2 regions of the Caproiciproducens lactatisolvens genome follow, and region 1 is predicted to be linked to the other one. Evidence: a T-box and tRNA genes for the amino acid it is inferred to sense, from the RefSeq annotation. Region 1 holds a T-box; the other holds one or more tRNA genes.
The links. A T-box is a leader RNA that pairs with one kind of tRNA and senses whether it is charged. The one in region 1 lies ahead of tyrS (tyrosine--tRNA ligase), so its partner is inferred to be a tRNA-Tyr.
Positions count from the first base shown of each region.

Region 1 (11,118 bases):
GGCCATGTCTGTTTTCCCGATTGAACTGAAAGAGAAAATCACGATGGATATCGGCGCTTCTACCGGCGGTTTTACGGACTGCATGCTGCAGAACGGCGCGAAAAAGGTCTATTCCATCGACGTCGGCTACGGGCAGCTCGCGTGGAAGCTGCGTACGGACCCAAGGGTCGTGAATCTGGAGCGCACCAATGTCCGTTACCTTACACGGGAGCAGGTGCCGGACGACATCGATTTTTTCAGCGTGGACGTCTCTTTTATTTCCCTTTGCCTGGTCCTTCCCGTCGCAAGGGAGTTCATGGCGGAAAACGCGCAGGCCGTCTGCCTGATCAAGCCCCAATTTGAAGCGGGGCGGGGGAAAGTAGGCAAAAAAGGCGTGGTGCGCGATCGGGCGGTTCACCAGGAAGTGATTGAAAAAATAACCGGCTTTGTGCTGGAACACGGGTTTTCCGTTCTGGGCCTGACTTATTCCCCGGTAAAAGGGCCGGAGGGGAATATTGAGTATTTGGTTTACCTTCAAAAATCGGAGAAACCGGAAAGTGCTCCGTTGAACATAGAAGCATTGGTGGAAGAATCCCATCATACATTAAACGGTGGTGAATAATTTGAAAATAGCGATCATGCCGAACCTAAGCAAGCACAACGCACAGCTTCATACCACGCGGGTGGCGGAAACGCTGCAGAAATTCGGCGCGGAGGTATGCATGCGGTTAAACCTGAAAAGCTGTTTTCCAAATTCACACATTGTCTTTTACGATGACTTCGATAAAATGATGTCCGACTGCGACGCCGTCATCGCCGTTGGCGGCGACGGAACCATTATCCACTCTTCCCGGCATGCCGCCGTGGCGGAAAAGCCGATTTTAGGCATCAATGTGGGGCGGCTCGGTTTTGTCGCCGGGCTGGAAACGGACGAGCTTGACAAGCTGAAAAGACTGATCGACGGGGACTATACCATCGAAAACCGTATGATGCTGGAAATCCGGCTGGTCAATCAGGGGAAAGAGGAAACCCATTTGGCGCTGAACGACGCGGTAATCGCCCGCGGAGCGCTTTCCCGGATCCTGGATATCACCGTTCACTTCAATGATAAAAATGTCTGTGAATACAGGGCGGACGGCCTGATTATTTCCACTCCCACCGGCTCGACCGCGTATTCCCTTTCCGCCGGCGGCCCCGTGATCGACCCGAGCATCAACTGTATTCTGCTTTCGCCGATCTGTCCGCATTCCCTGCTGACAAGGCCGGTTATTTTCGGGCCGGACGCTAAGCTGAGCGTAACGGCGTGTTCCCACTATAAAAGCGAGATTATTTTGTCCGTGGACGGAGACACTTTTATTCGGATTGCGGATAATCAGAAAATTAATTTTTGCCGTTCGGAGCGTATGGTGAGAATTATTAAACTAAAAGACGATAATTTTTATGAGGTAGTGAACGAAAAATTAGCCGAGAGGAGAAATTGAATTGAAAACACGACGACACGCAAAAATCCTTGAATTGATTAACGAATACGCGATTGATACTCAGGAAGAACTGCTGCGCCGCCTGCGCGAAGACGGTTTTGAAGTAACCCAGGCCACCGTTTCCCGCGATATTAAAGAGCTCAGGCTGATCAAGACTCTGTCCCACGACGGAAAATACAGATACTCCACCGGCAGAAGCAACACGGCCGATTACTCCTCTAAATTTTATTCCCTCCTTTCCGATTCTGCAGTGCAAATTGACTACGCATGCAATCTGGTGGTAATCAAATGCCACGCGGGCATGGCGCAGGCTGTTTGTGCGGCAATGGACACCATGCACTGGCAGGGCGCCGTCGGCACTCTGGCCGGGGACGATACCATTTTTATTGCGATGAGGGACGAAGACCATGCACAGCAGCTGGTTGCTGAACTTAAAAAAATGGTTGGGTGATTGCAATGCTTTCTCAGCTTTACATCGAAAATATTGCTGTGATTGAAAAGACCGGGATCGATTTTCACCCCGGCCTGAACGTTCTGACCGGAGAAACCGGAGCCGGAAAATCCATTGTTATTGATTCCATCAACGCAATTTTGGGGGAAAGAACCTCGCGTGAGCTTGTGCGGACCGGGGCTCATTCCGCTTTTGTCACCGCCGTTTTTTCCGACCTTGGGGAACAGGCCGTCCATAAGCTGGCGGAATTCGGCTATGCGCCGGAAGAAGACGGTTCCGTCATGATTCAGCGCGAAATCCATACCGACGGCAAAACCGTGTGCCGAATTAACGGCCGCCCGGCAACCGTATCCGTTTTGAAAGAGATCGGGGTCGTGCTGATCAGCATTCACGGCCAGCACGAGAGCTACGACCTGCTGTCGCCCGATTTACATATCCGGTACATCGACCGCATGGGCGTGTCCGAGGCACTGCTCTCGGAGTATCGCGCCGCTTTCAGCAATATGCAGCATATCAAAAGCGCTTTGGACGCTTTTGATATGGACGAGGCGCAGAAAGCGAGGCAGATTGATCTGCTGACCTATCAGGTCAACGAACTGGAGGCCGCCGGTCTGCGGGCCGGCGAGCAGGAAGAACTGAATAAAACCCGTACCCGCTATTTAAACAGCGAAAAGATTGCCTCGGCGATTCATACGGCGCAATCGGCCCTGAACGGGGAAGAAAGCTTTGACGGAGCTTTGTCCGCTGTTGTTTCGGCTTCGGACGCTCTGTCCGAAACGGAAAAATACCTGCCGGAAATCCATGAGCTTTCCGAAAGAATCAAAAACATCCGCTACGATCTGGAGGACTGCGGCGAAGAGCTCCGCGGTTTTTCCTCGGAGCTGGAATATGATCCCGCAGACCTTGAAAGGATAGAGGACAGGCTGGACGTCCTTTATCGCCTTGGCCTGAAGTACGGCGGCTCCGTGGAAAATATGATCGGTTTTCTCGAAACATCGAAGGCCCAGCTGGAGGACATCCAGCTTTCGGATGAAAAAATCCTGCAGATGACAAAGGAATATCAAAAGGCGAAGGCGGAAGCGGAAAGACTTGCGAAAAAGATTTCCGGCTGCCGCAGAGAGGCGGCACGGGCCTTTACGAAAAGGGTAAAGGAAGAGCTCCGCTTTCTCGATATGCCGAACATCGATTTTCAGGTACAGCAGGAGGACTGCCCACTGAATCCGTTCGGCTGCGACAAGCTTCAGTTCCTGATTTCGGTGAATGCGGGCGAACCGGCCAAGCCGATCGCAAAAATCGCTTCCGGCGGCGAGCTTTCCCGCATTATGCTTTCCATTAAGACGGTGCTTGCCGGGAAAGACGACATTGACACGTTGATTTTCGACGAGGTCGACACCGGCATCAGCGGAAGCGCGGCGCAGAAGGTCGGTTTAAAGCTGCATGAGGTCGCGGGCCACCGTCAGGTGATCTGCGTAACGCATCTGGCGCAGATAGCCGCTTTGGCCGACACACAGTTCTTAATCAAAAAGCAGGTCCGGGAGAACAGAACCTTCACCGACGTGGCTGAGCTGGATTACGAGGGAAGGAAACAGGAACTGGCAAGAATTATGGGCGGGGCGCAGATCACGCCGCTGCTGCTGGAAAATGCGGCCGAAATGCTCAGGCTTGCCAAAAAGCATGGCTCGTCTTGACAATGCGGAGGGAATTGGGTATAATGCAGTATAATGACATTGATGGGAAGAAGTAAGCCAAAAAGACGGCAAAGAGAGCCTGCGGCTGGTGTAAGCAGGCGCGTGATTTGGCTGAAATACATCCCGGAGTCGCCAGATTGAACGGTTTCTATTAGATTTGGCCGTGAAAGCGCACGTTATAGCGCGTGGGTATTTTTGTACCCGTAAGGCCGTATCCGCGAGGCTACGGTGAACTGAGGTGGTACCGCGGTTGATTCCGCCCTCTGCAAATAAGCAGGGGGCGTTTTTTATCCCCCTGAAATGGAGGATTTTTTATGGGAGTTTTCGAAGAACTCAAAGCAAGGGGCTTGATTGCCCAGATGACGGACGAGGAGAAGATTCAGGATCTTCTCAACAATCACAAAACCACATTCTATATCGGGTTTGATCCGACAGCCGACAGCCTGCACGTAGGTCACTTTGTGCAGATTATGGTCATGGCGCACATGCAGAGAGCCGGCCATACGCCGATTGCGCTGTTCGGCGGCGGAACGGGCATGGTCGGCGATCCTTCCGGAAAATCCGATATGCGCAAAATGCTGACCAAAGAGGAAATCGACCACAATATCGCCTGCTTCCAAAAGCAGATGTCCCGTCTGGTTGATTTTTCGGAAGGCAAAGCGATTATGGCCAACAACGGCGACTGGCTTCTGAATCTGAATTATATTGAGTTTTTGCGTGATGTCGGCGTGCATTTTTCCGTCAACCGCATGCTTGCCGCGGAATGCTATAAGCAGCGTCTGGAAAGGGGACTCTCTTTCTTTGAGCTGAACTATATGATTATGCAGAGCTACGACTTTCTGGAGCTGAATCACCGGTACAACTGCCAGCTGGAGCTTGGCGGCGACGACCAGTGGAGCAATATTATCGGCGGCGTCGAGCTCATTCGCCGCAAAGAGGGGAAGGAAGCCTACGGCATGACGTTTACCCTGCTGACGACCAGCGAGGGCAAAAAGATGGGCAAAACCGAAAAGGGCGCCGTTTGGCTGGACCCCGAAAAGACCACGCCGTTTGACTTCTACCAGTACTGGCGAAATATCGGTGACGACGACGTTATCAAATGCCTGAAAATCCTTACGTTCCTTCCGCTGTCGGAAATCGATGAGCTTGCGAAGCTGGAGGGCGGGGAGCTCAACAAAGCCAAGGAAATTCTTGCGTTTGAGGTCACTAAGCTGATTCACGGCGAGCAGGAAGCGTTAAAGGCGCAGGAAGGTGCGCGCGCGCTGTTCGGCAGCGGGGAAAACACGGACAACATGCCTTCCACGGATATTACCGCGGCCGATTTTTCCGACGGGGAAATCGGCGTGCTTGATCTGCTGGTCCTGACAAAGCTGGCGCCTTCCAAAGGAGAGGGAAGGCGTCTGATCGATCAGGGCGGTATTTCAGTCGATAGCGTGAAGATCCTTTCCAGCACGGAGAAACTTTCCCTGAACCGTTTCGAGAAAAAATATGTGGTGATTAAAAAAGGGAAAAAGGTGTTCCACAAAGTCAATCTGGTTGATTAACGCAAAAATTTGCTTTGCCCGCCGCCGAAATTTCGGCGGCGGGCTGTTTTGATTGATTTTCATCCGGCAATTCCTTATAATAGGTACATTGACAAATGTTGGAGGATTCATCCAGATGAAAAAAAACGGCTCTTTGTTGTTGGCGCCCGCTTCGGTGGTGGTGATTATGCTTTCGGTGTTTTTTGTAAACAGGATGTTTCCTTTTGGAACTAACACTCTCTCGTGGTGCGACATGAACCAGCAGGTCATCCCTTTTCTGATGGATTTTCAAGATATCCTGTCCGGAAAAGCAAACATGTTTCTGAATTTACAGAACGCCGGGGGCATGAGCTTCTGGGGCGTATTCCTGTTTTTTATCAGCAGTCCGTTCAGCTTTTTGGTTGCCTTTGTCGATAAAGCCGATTTCTATCTCTTCATGAATATTCTGGTCCTGCTGAAAATGATGGCATGCGCGTTTACGGCAAGCGTCTTTTTTTGTTTTCAATTCAAAAGGCTCGGTGTGCTGCAAAACACGGCGATCTCCATGATGTATGCCTTCTGCGGCTATACCATGTTTTACTACCAGAACCACGTATGGCTGGACGTCATGTACCTTTTCCCGATTCTTCTGATCGGCCTGATCAAGCTGGCTGACGAAGGAAAAATCCTGTGGTATGTCCTGTCTTTTTCAGCGATACTGACAGTGAATTTCTATCTGAGCTATATGGTGTCGGTTTTTCTGGTGCTGGCATCCGGAGTCTATGTCTGTTTCTTCGCGAAAAAGGGGACACGCCGGAAAAATATTTTGCTTCTGGGAGTTTCCACCCTGATTACCGCTTTGATTACCGCCGTGGTCTGGCTTCCCTCCTTGATGCAGTATACGGCTTCCGCCAGAACCAGCGACCTGTTTACGAGCTTAAGAGTGGGTGGGCTGATTTCCAGACTGGACACGACGTTTACCGTGATTCTGTGCTCGGGCGCGATCTTTGCCGCGCTGATTGTCTATTTGTTTTTTGCGAAAAGGCTTCCGCCGAGTACGAACTTTGTGTTTTTCCTGTTTGTCCTGACTATGATACCGGTTTTCATAGAACCGATCAATAAAATGTGGCAGACCGGAAACTATCAGGCTTTTCCGGTCCGCTACGGATATATCACCATTTTTTTCGGCCTGATTCTGCTTGCCGCCGTATTATCGGAAATCAATCAGGAAAACCGCCTTACGTCAAGCAGCCCGCTGGCCGTATTTGGCGGGATGCTGGCGGTCAGCGCCGTATTCCTTGCGGAATGCCTGATTTTTTATAAGGAATATGATGTCGTCAGGATTTACACGGAAACCCTGTGGGGGAACAGCGCAAGCTTCCGGCTTCTGCTCCTGTTTTCTCTGGTCGCGGGACTTGCGTATCTCGTCCTTCTGCTGCTCTACCAGTTCAGGCTGCTGGGTAAAACCGCATTTTCCGTCCTGCTGTGCGTCATGGTTGTACTGGAATGCGTATTTAATTCCGGCGTTTACGTGGCTTCCGCCGCCAACAACGGGAAAACCGAGGCAGCCGTCATCGATCTGAGCGGCCGGATCGGGGATGACTCCCTTTACCGCGTAAAATCCGAAGAAAAATACTTCGACGTAAACCTGATGGGCAGCCTGGGGTACCATACACTGAGCCATTATACGTCGCTGACGGGCGAAAACTTTATGTATACCATGAAGAAGCTCGGCTATTCGTCCTACTGGATGGAAGTCAACTCAAACGGCGGCACCAAACTGACTGACGCCATAATGGGGAACCGGTACACGATTCTCCGCAGGGGAACTTCTTTCAGCAAGGAGCAGAAGGTTTTTTATCAGAATGAGAAATATGAGATCAGAGAAAAAGAGGACACTCTTCCCGTCGGATTTGTTGTTCATTCCGATGACATTCAGGCATTCAGCACTCTGCCGGACACGACCCGCCTCAACATTCAGCAGTTTGTCTTTGAATCCCTCTTTCATACACAGGACAAGCTGTTTACCTATTACGAGCCGACTCTTCTGAATAATATCGCCTATACTGCCGGCGAAAGATATTCTCTTACTTTTCCGGACAACAGCGCCGAGGGGTCGGTGGTTTACCGGATTCCGGTTCAGGGAACGGAAACGCTTTATTTCGACTGCTTTGACAGGCTGTCAAACAGCCTGATCGAGCATATCAACTCAAGCTTCAATATCCTAATAAACGGGATGACCGTACAGGACGATTATCCGAATCAAAGCAGTAACGGACTCCTGAATCTCGGCACCTTCCGCGACCAGACGGTGGAAGTGGAAATCCAGGTTTTAAAAGAAGTCGACGTGAAATCCTTTGGAATCGCCGGACTTAAGGACGATGTTTTAAAGAAAGCAGTCAGCGGTACCGCCGCCGCGCAGTTGAAGCAGTCCGGGAACCGGATTACCGGCACTGCGGACGCGGCCGACGACCAGTCCTATCTCTTCCTTCCGATTACGGACGGCAGGGGATATACCGCGACTGTAAACGGGAAAAAGACCGATATCAACTGCGTGCTGGATTCCATGATGGCGATCAGGCTGGACAAAGGGAAAAACGAAATCTCCGTTTCTTATATTCCGCCCGGGTTTTCCTTGGGAAGCTGTTTATCCGCCCTGGGAATCGCTGGTCTGATTCTTTTCCTGATATTTCTGAGAAAAGGACTCTACCGTAAAATTCGGTTTCTGGAACTGCCGGCGGTTGTTTTCTTTACGGTTTTGTTCATCGGCGTTTTTATCGCGGTTTATATTTTCCCCGTAGTCATCTATTACTGGAGATGAAAAAATCCCTTCCGCTGCCAGCAGATCATACTGCCTGACGGAAGGGATTATTATTTTATAGAAAACAGGAAGCAGGCTTTTATTTCTTCAGACACTTTTCGATTTCGTTCAGCGTCTGGTCAAAATCCGCCGCCGTAACCAGCAGGGAGATGTCTACCTCAGAGGTTGTGATAATCCGTATGTCCGTTTCGCTCTTCGCCGCCGCCGCAAAAACCTTCGCCGCCACGCCGGGAGTGTCCTTCATTCCCTGGTCATAGACGGAAATTTTGCAGTTTCCGCTGCTGACAATGGTCTTAATATTGGAATTGTCATGAAGATCGGATGTAAAGGTCAGAATTTTATCCAGATCGTTGTCGGAAATCGTAAAGGAAATGGAAGTGAAAGCCCCGTGCGTCGGCGCAAGCGAAATCATATCCACATTGACTCCGAACCCCGAAATTTTCTGAAAAACATCGGCGGTAAAGGTCAGCTCGGAAGGACAGTTCTGCAGCGTGATCAGGGTAATTTCATTTGAAGTGGTGATCATTGGTTCCGTACTCATCATGCTACCTCCTATTTTAATAAATCAGACATGTTATAAAGTCCTGCGGGCATCTTTGCCAGATAAACGGCCGCGTTGATCGCCCCGATGGCAAAAACCTCTTTTGACTGCGCGGAATGAGCAAGCGTGATCACTTCATGATGTCCGGCAAAAATCACTTCATGTTCGCCGACAATGGTTCCCCCGCGAACGGAATGAATCCCTATTTCGTTTGCTTCGCGCTTCTTCCTCTGGGAATGCCGGTCGTAAATATAGTGCGCATTTTCGTTCATGACGGATGAAATGCCGTCAGCCAGCATGAGTGCGGTGCCGCTCGGCGCGTCGACTTTCTGATTATGGTGTTTCTCTATAATCTCCACATCGAAGCCGCTGCCCAGCACTTTCGCCGCCTTTTTGGACAATTCGATCAGCAGGTTGATCCCCAGCGACATATTGCCCGAATAAAATACGGGGACATCTTCGGAAACACGGGTGAGCGCTTCCACCTGCGCTTTGTTATAACCGGTGGTGCACAGAACAAGCGGCGTTTTATGAATCTGCGCATACTGGAGCAGAGAAGCGAGAAGGGCGGGGTTGGAAAAATCGACAATGACATCGGCGTCGACATTGATATCCGCCGGTTTCGCAAAAACCGGATAATCCTCCTTCGCCTCCGTATTCATATCGATTCCGCCTACGACCCTGCAGTCGTCCCGCAGCGCCGCACAGGCCGAAACCTCACGGCCCATCTTGCCGTTGCATCCGCAGATAATCATCCTTGTCATTTTCACATTCCCTCCGGAAAGGTCAATTTATTTTAATAAATTATATTTTTTAAGAACCATTGCGAGTTTTACTTCCGCTTCTTCACTCATCGCCGTTAACGGCAGGCGGCAGCTTCCGCTGTTGAATCCGAGCATTTTCATGGCCGCCTTCACCGGGATCGGGTTCACATCCATGAACAGTGCGTCCATCAGCTCAAGGTATTTCAAAAAGGCCGCACGGCTGGCGGCAAGGTTGCCGTCAAAGAAATCCGCGCAGATTTGGTGCATTTCTTTTGGCATGATATTCGCGAATACGGAGATGATTCCCTTTCCGCCCAAAGAAAGAATGGGCAGCGTCTGATTGTCTTCTCCGGAGTAAATATGCAGCTCGTCGCCGCAAAGGGAAATGGTTCTCGCCAGAGCGGAAATATCCCCGTTCGCCTCTTTTGCAGCATTGATATTCGGGTGTTTGGAAAGCTCCAGATACGTTTCCGGTTTGATATTGCAGCCCGTTCTGGACGGTACGTTGTAGACGATGATCGGAAGCTTTACACGGTCCGCCACATAGTGATAATGCTTTACCAGACCCGCCTGAGAGGTTTTATTGTAGTAGGGTGTAACCATTAAAAGAGCGTCCGCGCCAAGCTCCTGAGCGGTCAGGGACAGCTCTGCCGCGTAGCGGGTGTCGTTGCTGCCGGAGCCCGCAATGACCGGAATCCGTTTCTTCGTCTTTTTAATGATGTATTCGATGACCTTGCAATGCTCTTCGTGGTCTAATGTTGCCGATTCCCCTGTTGTACCGCAGGCGATAATGGAATCCGTCCCGTTGGCGATATGAAATTCGACGAGATCGCCCAAAACGTCATAATTCACGGAACCATCCTCGTTCATCGGCGTAATGATCGCGACGCCGGAACCGCTGAAAATAAGCTTTTTCATGACACTTTACCTCCAAATTCGCAAATTCTTCAATCGATATAACCTTTTGCGCAAAGAAGCTCCGCCATCAAAACAGCTCCGCCTGCGGCTCCGCGCAGAGTGTTGTGGGACAGACAGACAAATTTTACATCGTACTGCGTATCCGGGCGCAAACGTCCGATGGAAACGGCCATGCCGTTCTCCAGATTACGGTCAAGCCTTGACTGCGGACGGTCGTCCTCGCGGAAATAATGCAAAAACTGCTTTGGGGCGCTGGGAAGCTGAAGCTTCTGAGGAACTCCCTTAAAGTTTTCCCATCTTGCAATAATTTCTTCCAACTCGACCTTTTTTTCATAGGAGAGAAAAACCGCGGCGGTATGCCCATCGGAAACGGGAACACGGAGACACTGGGAGGTAATGGACGGGGAAGTGGCGTTGACGATTGCGCCGTTTTCGACATGTCCCCAGATTTTCAGCGGTTCATTTTCAGATTTTCCTTCTTCGCCGCCGATAAAGGGAATGACGTTATCGACGCTTTCCGGCCACGTCTGAAAGGTTTTTCCCGCGCCGGAAATGGCCTGATAGGTGCAGGCGAGCACTTTCGTTACGTTCAGGTCCATCAGAGGGTGGATAGCCGGAACGTAGCTCTGCAGAGAGCAGTTCGATTTCACGGCGATGAATCCGCGTTTTGTGCCGAGACGTTTGCGCTGCGTGTCAATGACCCCGGCATGATCCGCGTTGATTTCCGGAATGATCATCGGTACGTCGGCCACCAGGCGGTTCGCACTGTTGTTGGACATCACCGGGCACTCCGCTTTGGCATAGGCTTCTTCCAGTGCTTTGATTTCCTCTTTTTTCATGTTGACCGCGCAGAACACGAAGTCAACAAGGGAAGTGATTTTTTCAATATCCTGCTCTGCGTTGAAAACGACCATATTTTCCATTGATTTCGGCATCGGTGTTGTCATCAGCCAGTGGTCCCCGACAGCCTCTT
Region 1 covers NZ_CP195750.1:1,644,876-1,655,993, reverse strand. The annotation lists gene ACRQV7_RS08185 (TlyA family RNA methyltransferase) at 1-601, shown strand, start outside; gene ACRQV7_RS08180 (NAD(+)/NADH kinase) at 603-1,460, shown strand; gene ACRQV7_RS08175 (arginine repressor) at 1,462-1,911, shown strand; gene recN (DNA repair protein RecN) at 1,917-3,599, shown strand; T-box leader at 3,630-3,866, shown strand; gene tyrS (tyrosine--tRNA ligase) at 3,914-5,143, shown strand; gene ACRQV7_RS08160 (YfhO family protein) at 5,259-7,922, shown strand; gene ACRQV7_RS08155 (ACT domain-containing protein) at 8,002-8,463, opposite strand; gene dapB (4-hydroxy-tetrahydrodipicolinate reductase) at 8,475-9,227, opposite strand; gene dapA (4-hydroxy-tetrahydrodipicolinate synthase) at 9,255-10,145, opposite strand; gene asd (aspartate-semialdehyde dehydrogenase) at 10,175-11,118, opposite strand, start outside.

Region 2 (11,118 bases), 1.2 Mb from region 1:
TTATCCCTCGGTCCAACAATCAGCCTGGACGCGCTCATCATTCCGGTGGCAAAGCTGCCGTGTCCGGTTATCAATACTCCGATCATCGTTCTATATTACTCCTTTTATAAGCAATCTATACTGCAGGCAGTTTCGTACGGCGCGGCGTTCCCGGCTGGAACGGGGCCGCAATGGGATTTCCCAAAAACTGCCTGGTTTCTTCTAAGGTGTAAGGAAGTCCGCCTACAGGATTTCCGAAGCGGCGTCCCGGTCCAGAACCACGACCCCGTTTTTCGTAAGCTGCAGGACCGTGCCCGGCAGCGTCGGCGTCGGCTTGGAGAGGCAAACCTTTTTTACGATTTCCGCCTTGGCTTTTCCGCCCGCCTGCAAAACGACCTGCTTTGCGTCCAGAATGTGGCGGATTCCCAGAGTAACCCCTCTGGACAGCGGGACAGGCTTTGAAAAATATTTTTGCCCTACCTTTTGGGTGACAGGGTCGAGGGCGACGACTTTGGCGCAGCTCTCAAAGGAAGAACCCGGCTCGTTCAGGGCCAGATGGCCGTTCATTCCCAATCCCAAAAGCATAAAATCAATTCCGCTGCGTTCAAAAATAAACCGATCGATTTTTTTACATTCTTCTTCCATGTCTTTCGCGTGAATATCAAATAAACGAATCTTCGACTTTTCAATATGAAGCGGCGCGTAAAAATTCCGGAACAGAAACGAGGTGCAGTTTTCCGATTCGTCTTCCAAATCCAGCCACTCGTCCAGCTCCACAAATTCCGCCCTGCTGAAGTCCGCTTCGCCGGAATCCGAGCGCTCCTTCAGAATCTGATAGGTCCGGACCGCGGTGTTTCCCGCAGCCAAGCACAGCAGCAAATCCGGCTTCGCTTTCACGGCCTCGCAAAGAAAGTCCGCGCAGCGCTGCGACATCGCCTCAAAGTCATCACAAATGATTGTTTTGGGAGAGCTGCCCGTATTTTCGTTATGAAGGGAAGAGGTTCCTTCCCTGTTTTTCTGTAAATTCATCGCTGAATCCTCCGATAGGAAGTCGTTGGCTCCGCCCGTTTACAGGGGCCGGTCGGCTCCCGCAACAGCTTCGGCAAACCATGATAGTGAAATGGGGTACAGAGAACTGTACCCCCGACACTTTTCGAAATTAAAGGATACCCAGGAAGGAAAGAAGAATCGCAAGAACGAAGGTGGCCGCAATCAGCACAACCGGGCTCATTTGCTTCTTCTTCAGGAAGAAATACATCAGTAAAGTATAGGCGAAGGGCAGTATGTTCGGGAAAATTTTGTCAAGAAAATCCTCTTGAACGGATACCGTTTTTGAGGCGTTGACCACAATCTCCGGCAGAAGGGAAATGTGCACATAAGATGCAATCAGTCCGCCGATCACGGTGACGCCCAGAATGGTGGCGACCTTGGAGATGATTCCCGAATATTCCCTCAGCGTGTCGACAGCCTTCAGGCCCAGGTTGTAGCCGGCGTGCGTCCACGCGAGACGGAGAATAAAGATGGTCAGGTAAACCGCGAAAAACAGCAGCGGGCCGACGATGCTTCCGCTCATCGCCATGGAAGAGGTAATCCCCGCGATGATGGGCAGAAGGGTGAACCAGAAGATCGCGTCGCCGATACCGGCGAGCGGTGCGAACAGGGCGACCTTCAGGCCTTTGATGGTGCTTCTGTTTTCTTTGGCTTCTTCCAGGGAAATCAACAGGCCCATCAGGAAACCGACAAGGTTCGGGTGCGTGTTGATGAACTCAAGGTTATCCGTCATTGCTTCGGACAGGCCCTGCTTGTCGTTCTTGTAGATTTTCTTCAGACATTCCATCTGCGCCAGCAAAAAGCCGCCGCTCTGCATTCTTTCATAGTTGAAGCTGGCCTGCAGCAGGGAAGAGCGCCAACCGAGCTTGGTAATGTCTTTTCTGGTCAGTACTTTCTCAGGAGCCGTGTTTTTCTCAGATTCCTTCATTGCCGTCATCTCCCTCTCCTTCAGATGCAACACCGGTTGCAACCACAGTTTTTCTGTTGTTTCTTTCATTGTTAAACACAATCAGCGCCATGGCCACGCCGACGACGGCGACCGGCAGCAGATTGGAAAAAGGAATAAAGCTTGCGATGACAAAGCCTAAAATAAGGTATGGAACGAATTCGCCTTTCAGCATGACCTTCAGCAGCATGCCGAAGCCGACCGCCGGAAGGATGCCGCCCGCGATCTCAAAGCCGTGGGTCAGCCATTCGGGCATTGCCTTTACGAGGGCCTGCATCGCGTCCTGTGCGACATAGGCACAGAGGAAGACGACAACGCCGTAGGTAACGGCCACGATTCCCGTTGTGAGCATGTTCAGGCGGGTAAGGCTCCTGCCGTCCGCTTCTTCCGCGTATTTGTCGGCCCTCTTCATGAACAGTGAGAAGCTGGAGTAGTAGAACAGAATGATATACTGCATCAGGAAGCTGAACGGAAGGGCAAGCCCGATTGCCGTTGCGGGATCCTTCCCGGTGGTGTAGGCGATGACCGTGGTCATAACGCCGGCCAGAACAGGGTTCGGCGGCTGTGTGCCGCCGGCGGGCGTAAGACCCGCGAAGGCCAGCTCCGTCAGTCCGCCCGCCATAAGGCCCAGCGGAACGTTGCCTAAAATGATACCCGTCAGAGTACAGACGATGATTGGCCGGAAAATAAACAAAGCCTCAAGCCAGAAGTCAACGCCGACTATAATTGCCATAATAGCAAGCGCAATGCCTTGAGCTAAAGTAATTGCCATTAGTTTTTCCCCCTTTATTTTTGTTCCAGAAGTTTCGCCATACGGTAAAAGCTGCCGATAATGCCGGTGATGTTCCCCCTTTCCTCTCCAATGGATTTATTTCTTGGGTATGTGCTCTTTGATGTCGCCCGGGACATCCTGAATATAGAGATCTACATTCATCGCCTGAATCGCCTGCAAATCCTCCATGTCTTTGTCATTGACATAGACTTTTTTGCTCAGCTGACGCTTGCCGCTGGTAAAATGCATGTTTCCCACATTGACTTCCTTAATGGGCACGCCGCCTTCCAGCAGAGTACGCACAGCCGCCGGCGTTCTGCAAATAATGAAGATTTTCTGGCTGGGAGCCGCTTTGCCGATGATGTCGATGGTCTTTTGCAAAGTGAAGAAACGGATCCCTGCACTGGAAGATTCAGCAGTCATTGCCATAAGCTGCTGCTGTATTTCATCGTGAGCCACGTCGTCATCTGCGACTAAAAGCAGATTTGCACCCAGCGTCGCCGTCCAGGTGACCCCCACTTGGCCGTGGACCAGGCGGTTGTCGATTCTCGTCAACAGTATGTTTGGATTTCCCACTTAAAATCACCCCTCGTTCAGTTGTTTCAGATTTGTTAGATAAGTTTTAACATATCATGAACAGAAATACAACAATTATGACTTTTTTTCAACCAGTTCAAAAACAGGTCTCAAATTTCAATCGATACCACTGGTACAATAGGTCTTTTTATGATAGAATAGAACCATGGTTTTTATTTAAATTGACGATGGTTTATTTACTGTCGAAAAAGACGGGAAAGGAGTATATGCAATGCCGAATCTGCCGTTGTATCAGGAACTGCACGACCATATCCTGCAGTACATCAACAGCCACGAATACCCCGAAAACGGCCTGCTTCCGTCGGAGCGCGACATGTGCCAGATGTATAAAGTCAGTCGGTCGACCGTAAGGCAGGCGCTGGCTTTACTGGAAGAGGAGCACATGGTCTATACCATCCACGGCATCGGTACTTTTGTAAAGCCAAAGGTGTTTGAACAAAGCCTCTCCCAGTTTTATACCTTTACCGATGACCTGAAAAATAAGAATATCTCCTTTCACAGCCATGTCTTAAGCTATGAAACGATTACCCTCGGCCGAAGCCTTGCCCTGAAGCTCAGGGCGGAGAGAAGGGAAGCTTACCACAAGCTGGTGCGGCTTTGCTCGGCCCGCGACTATCCGCTGGTCATTGAAACCACCTATCTGCCGAAAAACCGGTTCGTGCATATCGATGTGGACGCGGTGGAAAGCCGGTCGCTTTATGATTACCTCAGCACCAAGTATGGGCTGAAGGTGGACCGCGCGACCGAAACCTTTATTCCCATCCTCCCGGACTCCGAACAGTGCGAGCTGCTGAAGATTTCCCCCAGAATCCCCTGCATTCTGCTGGAGCGCTTCAGCTATGAAGGGGATTGCCTGGTGGAATATACTTCCTCCGTGGTGCGGGGGGACAAATACGTTTTTAAAATTGAGCTGAATAACCGGAAGTAACTTTCGTCTTTTCGGCGGGTACGGCTGGCTTTGCTGTGCGCGAAGCCGGTGGAAGGCGAAAATTGAAAGGGAAAATCGTCCGGTTATAGTCTGCCAAAAAACTGCTAATTTTATAAATCCGCTTGACAATGACCCGCATATTACATATAATGATAGGGCTGCCCGATGATGCGGGCGCAGATTGACTGCCATTGACAGTGAAAGCTTTTAGCCGCATGGTGCGGGGGATTTCACCGTGCATATCGTCAGCGGCGAGGTGTAACTCAGCTTGGTAGAGTGCTTGGTTTGGGACCAAGATGCCGCTGGTTCGAGTCCAGTCACCTCGACCATAGAAAAAGGTCCGCAGGTGCGGGCCTTTTTCTATGGTAAAGCGATTGGTAAGCAGAAACAGCCGGTGCAGGTTAGGAGAAAAAGGACGGCAGCCTGCGCCCCGGGAAAGCCGGAGGGATTCGCGGTACGCGGGTTGAGCGTGCCAATACCCGAACCCTGTCACCTCGGCCAGAAATGGGACCCAGCTCATGGTGTTGGGCGCCATTTTTTCGTCGTAAGTGGTTGATTGGCGGAATCTGCCGGTACAGCCGGAAAAGACAGAAATTTCATCGAATTGCTTGACAAATAAACCGTAAGATGATATATTAGTCGAGTGCTGAAAATGCTGGCGTAGCTCAGTTGGTAGAGCAGCTGATTTGTAATCAGCAGGTCGGGGGTTCAAGTCCGTCTGCCAGCTCCAATTTTTACTCAGGTCTTAACCGGGCTTGAAGCCTAAGAGGGCATTTTGCGTTAAGAAAAGCTGCCGGTGGCAGGTTTTTAGCAAAATGTGGCGTAGCACCTATGGTGCAAGCCGTAAAAGCGCGAGCGAAGCGTGGCGGTTTTGTCCGTTTGCCAGCTCCATTTGCAAATAAGTGCAAACTTATCAATAGAATATGGGAGAGTTCCCGAGTGGCCAAAGGGGGCAGACTGTAAATCTGTTGCTTTATAGCTTCGATGGTCCGAATCCATCCTCTCCCACCAAAACCAAAAAAGACAAAAGTATATGCTTTTGTCTTTTTTGTGCTTGCAAATTATACTTAGCAAGTTTTTTCTTCTTAAAAATGATATAAGAAAAGCACCTCCGAAGAGGCGCTAGACGGATGTAAAATGTCATTATAATTTTTGCAACTGGGTTTTATACAAAGTTCATGGCACTTTATGCACTGCAGATTATGCTTATACCATGTGTACGGGGTTAGCTCTCGTACAAATCTCCACTGTTTTCCTTATTTAGTGTACCGTCGAGTTCAATCATCAAAAATTTCGTCAAAGCTCTAACAACAGGCCTATGTCTCGTCCCTTTTGGAACAATGATCAATTCACCTTCATCCACTTTTATTAATCCTTCATCAACTTCCAGGTGAAAACTCCCTTTGATAACATAAAATAATTCATCAGAATTTTCATGAATATGAAAATCCAAAGTGCGGTTTTCTACATTTACAACGCTGAGATTGTGACCGTTTAACCGCCCTATTTTTTCGTATACATACAATTTATCAACAGCATCTACCGCTGATTTGAGATTCACTTTTTTTAGCATAATTATCCTCCACTAAATAAAAGGGTTACACTCCCATTGTATTTCATAAACATTAGGGCAACTTAAAAGGAAGGGAGACACATTGTGCTCCTAATCGAAATCCATCATACATACAATCACGACATCGTACAAACCAAGAGCGATAACCGGCGAAAGCAAGGTGCACCCTTTGACTTTTTCCAATTTTATATGTGATGTTATCAGCGACTTAAAATAAGTATAGCAAAGCTATACATCTATATCAATAGATGTTCTGAAGAATAATAGCAATTATTTTAACGATATAAATTTCTTACTCCGGTATTTAAAAGCACTGCTTGGGATTTAAGCCCAAGCAGTGCTTTGTCAAAATGAAGTCTTTTTCACCTTAATTTTATAATGATTGCTTTGTAATGGCTTTCTTTGTCACCTCGACAATATGGCCGGCGTTCAGGCCAAACTCGTCCAGCAGGTCGACCGCCGGGCCGGAATGGCCGTAGACGTCGTTCACACCGATCTTGATCACCGGAACGGGGAACGCTTCGCAGACAGCGCCGCACACCGCGTCGCCCAGTCCGCCGATGACGTTGTGCTCCTCGACGGTGATGATTTTCCCGGTCTCCTTCGCGGCCTTGACAATCAGCTCGCGGTCAAGCGGCTTGATCGTATGGATGTTGATGAGCCGTGCGTCGATGCCCTGCTCCTCCAGTGTTTTGACCGCTTTCAGCGCACGGGAAACCATCAGGCCGGTGGCCACGATGGTGATATCCCTGCCGCCGCGCAGGGTGACGCCCTTGCCCAGCTCAAACCGGTAGTCGTCGGCGTTGTTGAAGCTCTCCACCGCCAGCCTGCCGAGGCGGAGATAGACCGGGCCGTGATGCTCGATCGCCGCTTTGACGGCGGCCTTCATTTCATAATGATCAGCCGGATTGAGCACGACCATACCGGGGATCGTCCGCATCAGCGCGATATCCTCGTTGCACTGATGGGTCGCACCGTCCTCGCCGACGGAAATGCCCGCGTGCGAACCGACGATTTTGACGTTCAATTTCGGGTATCCGACGGAATTGCGCACCTGCTCAAAGGCGCGACCCGCCGAAAACATCGCAAAGGAAGTGGCGAACGGGATCTTCCCGCAGGTTGCGAGGCCCGCGGCCACGCCCACCATGTTGCACTCCGAAATGCCGCAGTCGATAAAGCGGTCCGGACAGGCTTTTTTGAATACACCCGTCTTCGTTGCTGCGGCAAGGTCGGCGTCCAGCACAACCACCTGCGGATATTTTTCAGACAGCTCCGCCAACGCTTCGCCGTAGCTTTCTCTTGTTGCCTTTTTTACCATTTCAGCCATTTATTCCGCCTCCAATCCGGACAGTACCCTGTTCAGGTCCTGCATTGCCGTTTCATACTGTTCCGCGTTCGGGGCGGTGCCGTGCCAGCCCACCTGATTTTCCATAAAGGACACGTCTTTTCCTTTGACGGTCTTTGCAATAATCGCGCTCGGCCTGCCTTTTACGGTCCTTGCGTGATGGAACGCGGCTTCTATTTCGTCAAAATCGTGTCCGTTGATGACCTGAACGTCAAAGCCAAAGGAACGGAATTTTTCATCGATCGGCTCCGGTCCGCCAACCTCGGCGACGGAACCGTCGATCTGCAGTCCGTTGTTGTCCACAATCAGGCAGAGGTTGTCCAGCTTGTGGTGGGCCGCAAACATGGCCGCTTCCCAGACCTGGCCCTCTTCGATTTCGCCGTCTCCCAGAATGGAGTACACGCGGTAGTCCTTATGATCCATTTTCCCGGCGGCGGCCATGCCGCAGGCGGCGGAAACGCCCTGCCCGAGCGATCCGGTGCTCATATCGACACCGGGGGTCCCCTTCATATCCGGATGTCCCTGAAGCATGGCGCCGATATGGCGCAGCTTCTTCATTTCCTCCATCGGGAAATAGCCCCTCAGAGCCAGGGTCGCGTACAGTCCCGGGGCGCAGTGCCCCTTGGAAAGCACAAAGCGGTCCCTGTTTTCCTCTTTCGGATTTTTGGGGTCGATTTTCATTTCCTTAAAATACAGGTAGGTGAAAAGGTCGGCCGCCGAAAGGCTTCCGCCCGGATGCCCCGATTTCGCGTTGTATACGCCCTCGATCACTCCCATTCTCACTTTGCACGCCAGTTTCTGCAATTGATTTTTTTCCGTTTTGTTCATACTTGGCACTCCTATCACTGTTGACCGCTGAATTCTACAAAATTTCCAAATTTCAAAAACTTTTCATAAGTTTTTGCATAGGCGGCAACATATTCTTCACGGGGGTAATAGTCCGTTATGTAGTCTTCGCAAATATGGACCTGTGCTTCCGGAATTGAGGAATAAATTCCGGCGGCAACCGATGCATAGATGGCTGCGCCACGTGCGCAGGCCTGAGTTGCTGCGGAAATGTGAATCGGACGGTTAAGAACATCTGCCATCAACTGCATGGAATAAGAAGATTTGCGGGCAATGCCGCCGACCGCAATGATTTCTTTAATTTCTATTCCTGCCGATACCAAGCTGTCGAAAATAGTTTTGGAACCAAAACATGCCGCCATTGATAAAGCTTCAAAAATATCGGGAGCTTCCGTACCAAGCTTCAACCCGTATATACCACTTTGCAGTGTTTCATTAATATTTGGATATCTTCTTCCGTTGAACCAGTCCAAAGCTACGATATTGGATACTTTAGGGACGGAATGTATATTTTTCTCAAGCGTGGAAATCATTTTTTCCTGAAGTTCTTCTGTTAATTTTTCTTTTTGTTCGTCCGTGATAAGGGAAGTATGGTTTAAAATATTATGTGTTGGCCACATCAACGTTTTGCGAAGCCACGCAAAAATGTCGCCGAATGCCGCTTGACTGGCCTCAATCCCTACATAGCCCGGTATGATGGAGTCTTCTGCCTGTCCGCAAAGCTGCTTTAAATTTTTGCCTTTTAAATTATCGTATTTTTCAATCAGCATATCGACTGTGGAGGTACCCACAACTTTTACAAGGGTAGTTGGTTTGATCCCTGCGCCAACCGCACCGGCATGCGCGTCAAAGGAACTTCCGCCGACAACAGCTTTTTCACTGATTCCCAACTTGTCGGCCCATTCTTCTGATATTGGCCCGAGACAGGTTCCCGCATTTTGCGGGCCGCTGCCGTAACGCCTTGCAACAACTCCCAGATAAGGATCGATGCTGCTCAGGCAATCTGTCGAGGGCAGCCCGTTAAATTCGCTGTTCCAAAGTGCCTTGTGACCGGCAGCGCAGGAACAGCGGTACATCGTCAGGGGGTCTGTGTGATGGGTAAGAACGGCCGGAATCCAGTCGCTGTGCTCCACCCAGGACCAGGCTGCTTCTTTCACACGCGGATCAACACGCGAAGTGTGAAGTATTTTGGCCCACCACCATTCGGAACTGTAGGTGCCTTGAAATTTGAGATAATCAATTCCGTTGAAATTGGACAATCTATCATTAATTTCCTGAGCTTCTTTTATAGCGGTATGGTCCTTCCATAAATGAAACATTGCGTTGGGGTTTTCATGGAATTCATCCAAAAGAGCTAAGGGAATCCCCTCTCTGTTTACCGGACAGGGAGTTGACCCCGTTGTATCAACGGAGATGGCGTAGACGTGTTCGCCTGCGTTTGGTCCACATTCAAGAACGGCCTGTTTAACACATTTTTCAAAAGATTCCAGATAATCCAGCGGGTGCTGCCTGAATTGATAATTTTCCGGTTCGCAATATTTTCCTTCCGCCCACCTTGGATATGCGCATACAGCTTCCCCTTTAGTTTCACCCGTTATAGCGTTTACGACTATTGCGCGAACAGAGTCACTTCCAAAATCTGCACCAATCACCAATTTGGTCTCCATGAAAAAGTCCTCCTTATATTATACGGTTGAATATTTGAAATAATAATTCAACCAATATGATGTCTGGCTAAAAACTCACTTTTCACATTAAATATAATCTACAGAAAGGAGCTTGTCAAGCAAATTATGAATTAAATATTCACTATAACCTCAAAAAATCAACTAAAAAGAATAGAAAAATATTAATTTTTTAAAAACTATTGACATTCTTAGCAAATAAAGATATTATAACTGCATACGAATGAAATATTCATTCACGACGAATTTCAGAGAAAGATTTGCAATCAGACTCCGAATAAGTTTGATAAGGGGGCGATCGGCATAGATAATATTAGCGTCGAAAATATCGGAACTTTGGTATTGGTAAAAAACATGCAGCATAAGCTAACATCTCAGCAGAAAAAAGTGGCGATGTATGTAATTGCAAATCCTGCAAAAACGCTGGATTTGACGGCGGCGCAGCTGGCAGAGGAAATCTCGGTCAGCGAAGCAAGTGTTGTTCGTTTTTCAAAAGAAATTGGCTTTAAAGGATACTATGAGTTTAAGATCCATCTGGCAAAAGATCTTGGCGCGGATAATGAACAGCCGGTTCCTGAAAGCATACTGAGGACGGACAGTTCTATGGATGTGTTTCAAAAAATTATGGCTTCTGAACAGGAGGATTTGAAGTACACTACTGAAATGCTGAATAAGGATGACTTCATTAAAGCGGTGGACATGATCAATCAAGCGGAAAAGATCGCCTTTTTCGGGATAGGAAGTTCGTATGTGGTCGCTTATGATGCTTTTTGGCACTTTTCCAATATCGGAAAAAAGGCTCAGGTGGAGCAGGATCAGGGCGCTCAGATGTTATTGGCACAGTCGCTGGGAAAAAACGATTTGGCGGTTGCCATTTCCCTGTCGGGAGAGTCAAAGATTACCAATTTAAATGTGAAGATTGCACATTCCAACGGCGTACCGGTTATCAGTTTAACCCAGAACTCAAAATCTGAAATTGCACTTTTCAGCGATTGTGTTCTATTGACATACAGCAAAAATTATCAGACACACGATTTGGCAACTGCGTCCAGAATCGCGCAGCTCGCAATTTTAGATGCTCTCTGTACCGGAGTAGCGGTTAAAAACTGGGACTATGCATTGGAATATCATCACAATATTTCCAAATTGATCCGGTCCCAGCAATTTTAATATGTTTTTAATGCAAGAAAGGAAGAGAAGATGAGAAAAATTAAGGCACAGGAGTTAAGTGTGGCAGCCTTTGCTCCATTTGGATCCTATGTGAGTGTTACGGATCCAAAGACAAACAATTTAGGGGAAGGACCGTGTACATTTTACCGTGACCCGGTTTCCATGCATGTTTCTCCGAGCATGGAGCTGACTTTTTCCATTCTTAAAGTACAAAAGCCAGAAAAAAT
Region 2 covers NZ_CP195750.1:419,333-430,450, forward strand. The annotation lists gene ACRQV7_RS02020 (PTS sugar transporter subunit IIA) at 1-86, opposite strand, end outside; gene ACRQV7_RS02025 (glucosamine-6-phosphate deaminase) at 223-1,008, opposite strand; gene agaD (PTS galactosamine transporter subunit IID) at 1,139-1,957, opposite strand; gene agaC (PTS galactosamine transporter subunit IIC) at 1,944-2,747, opposite strand; gene agaB (PTS galactosamine transporter subunit IIB) at 2,844-3,323, opposite strand; gene ACRQV7_RS02045 (GntR family transcriptional regulator) at 3,556-4,272, shown strand; tRNA gene ACRQV7_RS02050 (tRNA-Pro) at 4,525-4,601, shown strand; tRNA gene ACRQV7_RS02055 (tRNA-Thr) at 4,927-5,002, shown strand; tRNA gene ACRQV7_RS02060 (tRNA-Tyr) at 5,198-5,283, shown strand; gene ACRQV7_RS02065 (cupin domain-containing protein) at 5,498-5,845, opposite strand; gene ACRQV7_RS02070 (transketolase family protein) at 6,219-7,172, opposite strand; gene ACRQV7_RS02075 (transketolase) at 7,173-8,018, opposite strand; gene ACRQV7_RS02080 (ribulokinase) at 8,033-9,703, opposite strand; gene ACRQV7_RS02085 (MurR/RpiR family transcriptional regulator) at 10,064-10,891, shown strand; gene ACRQV7_RS02090 (ureidoglycolate lyase) at 10,922-11,118, shown strand, end outside.
Region 2: it encodes a tRNA-Tyr, which carries the amino acid that the T-box ahead of tyrS (tyrosine--tRNA ligase) is inferred to sense. The anticodon was not compared.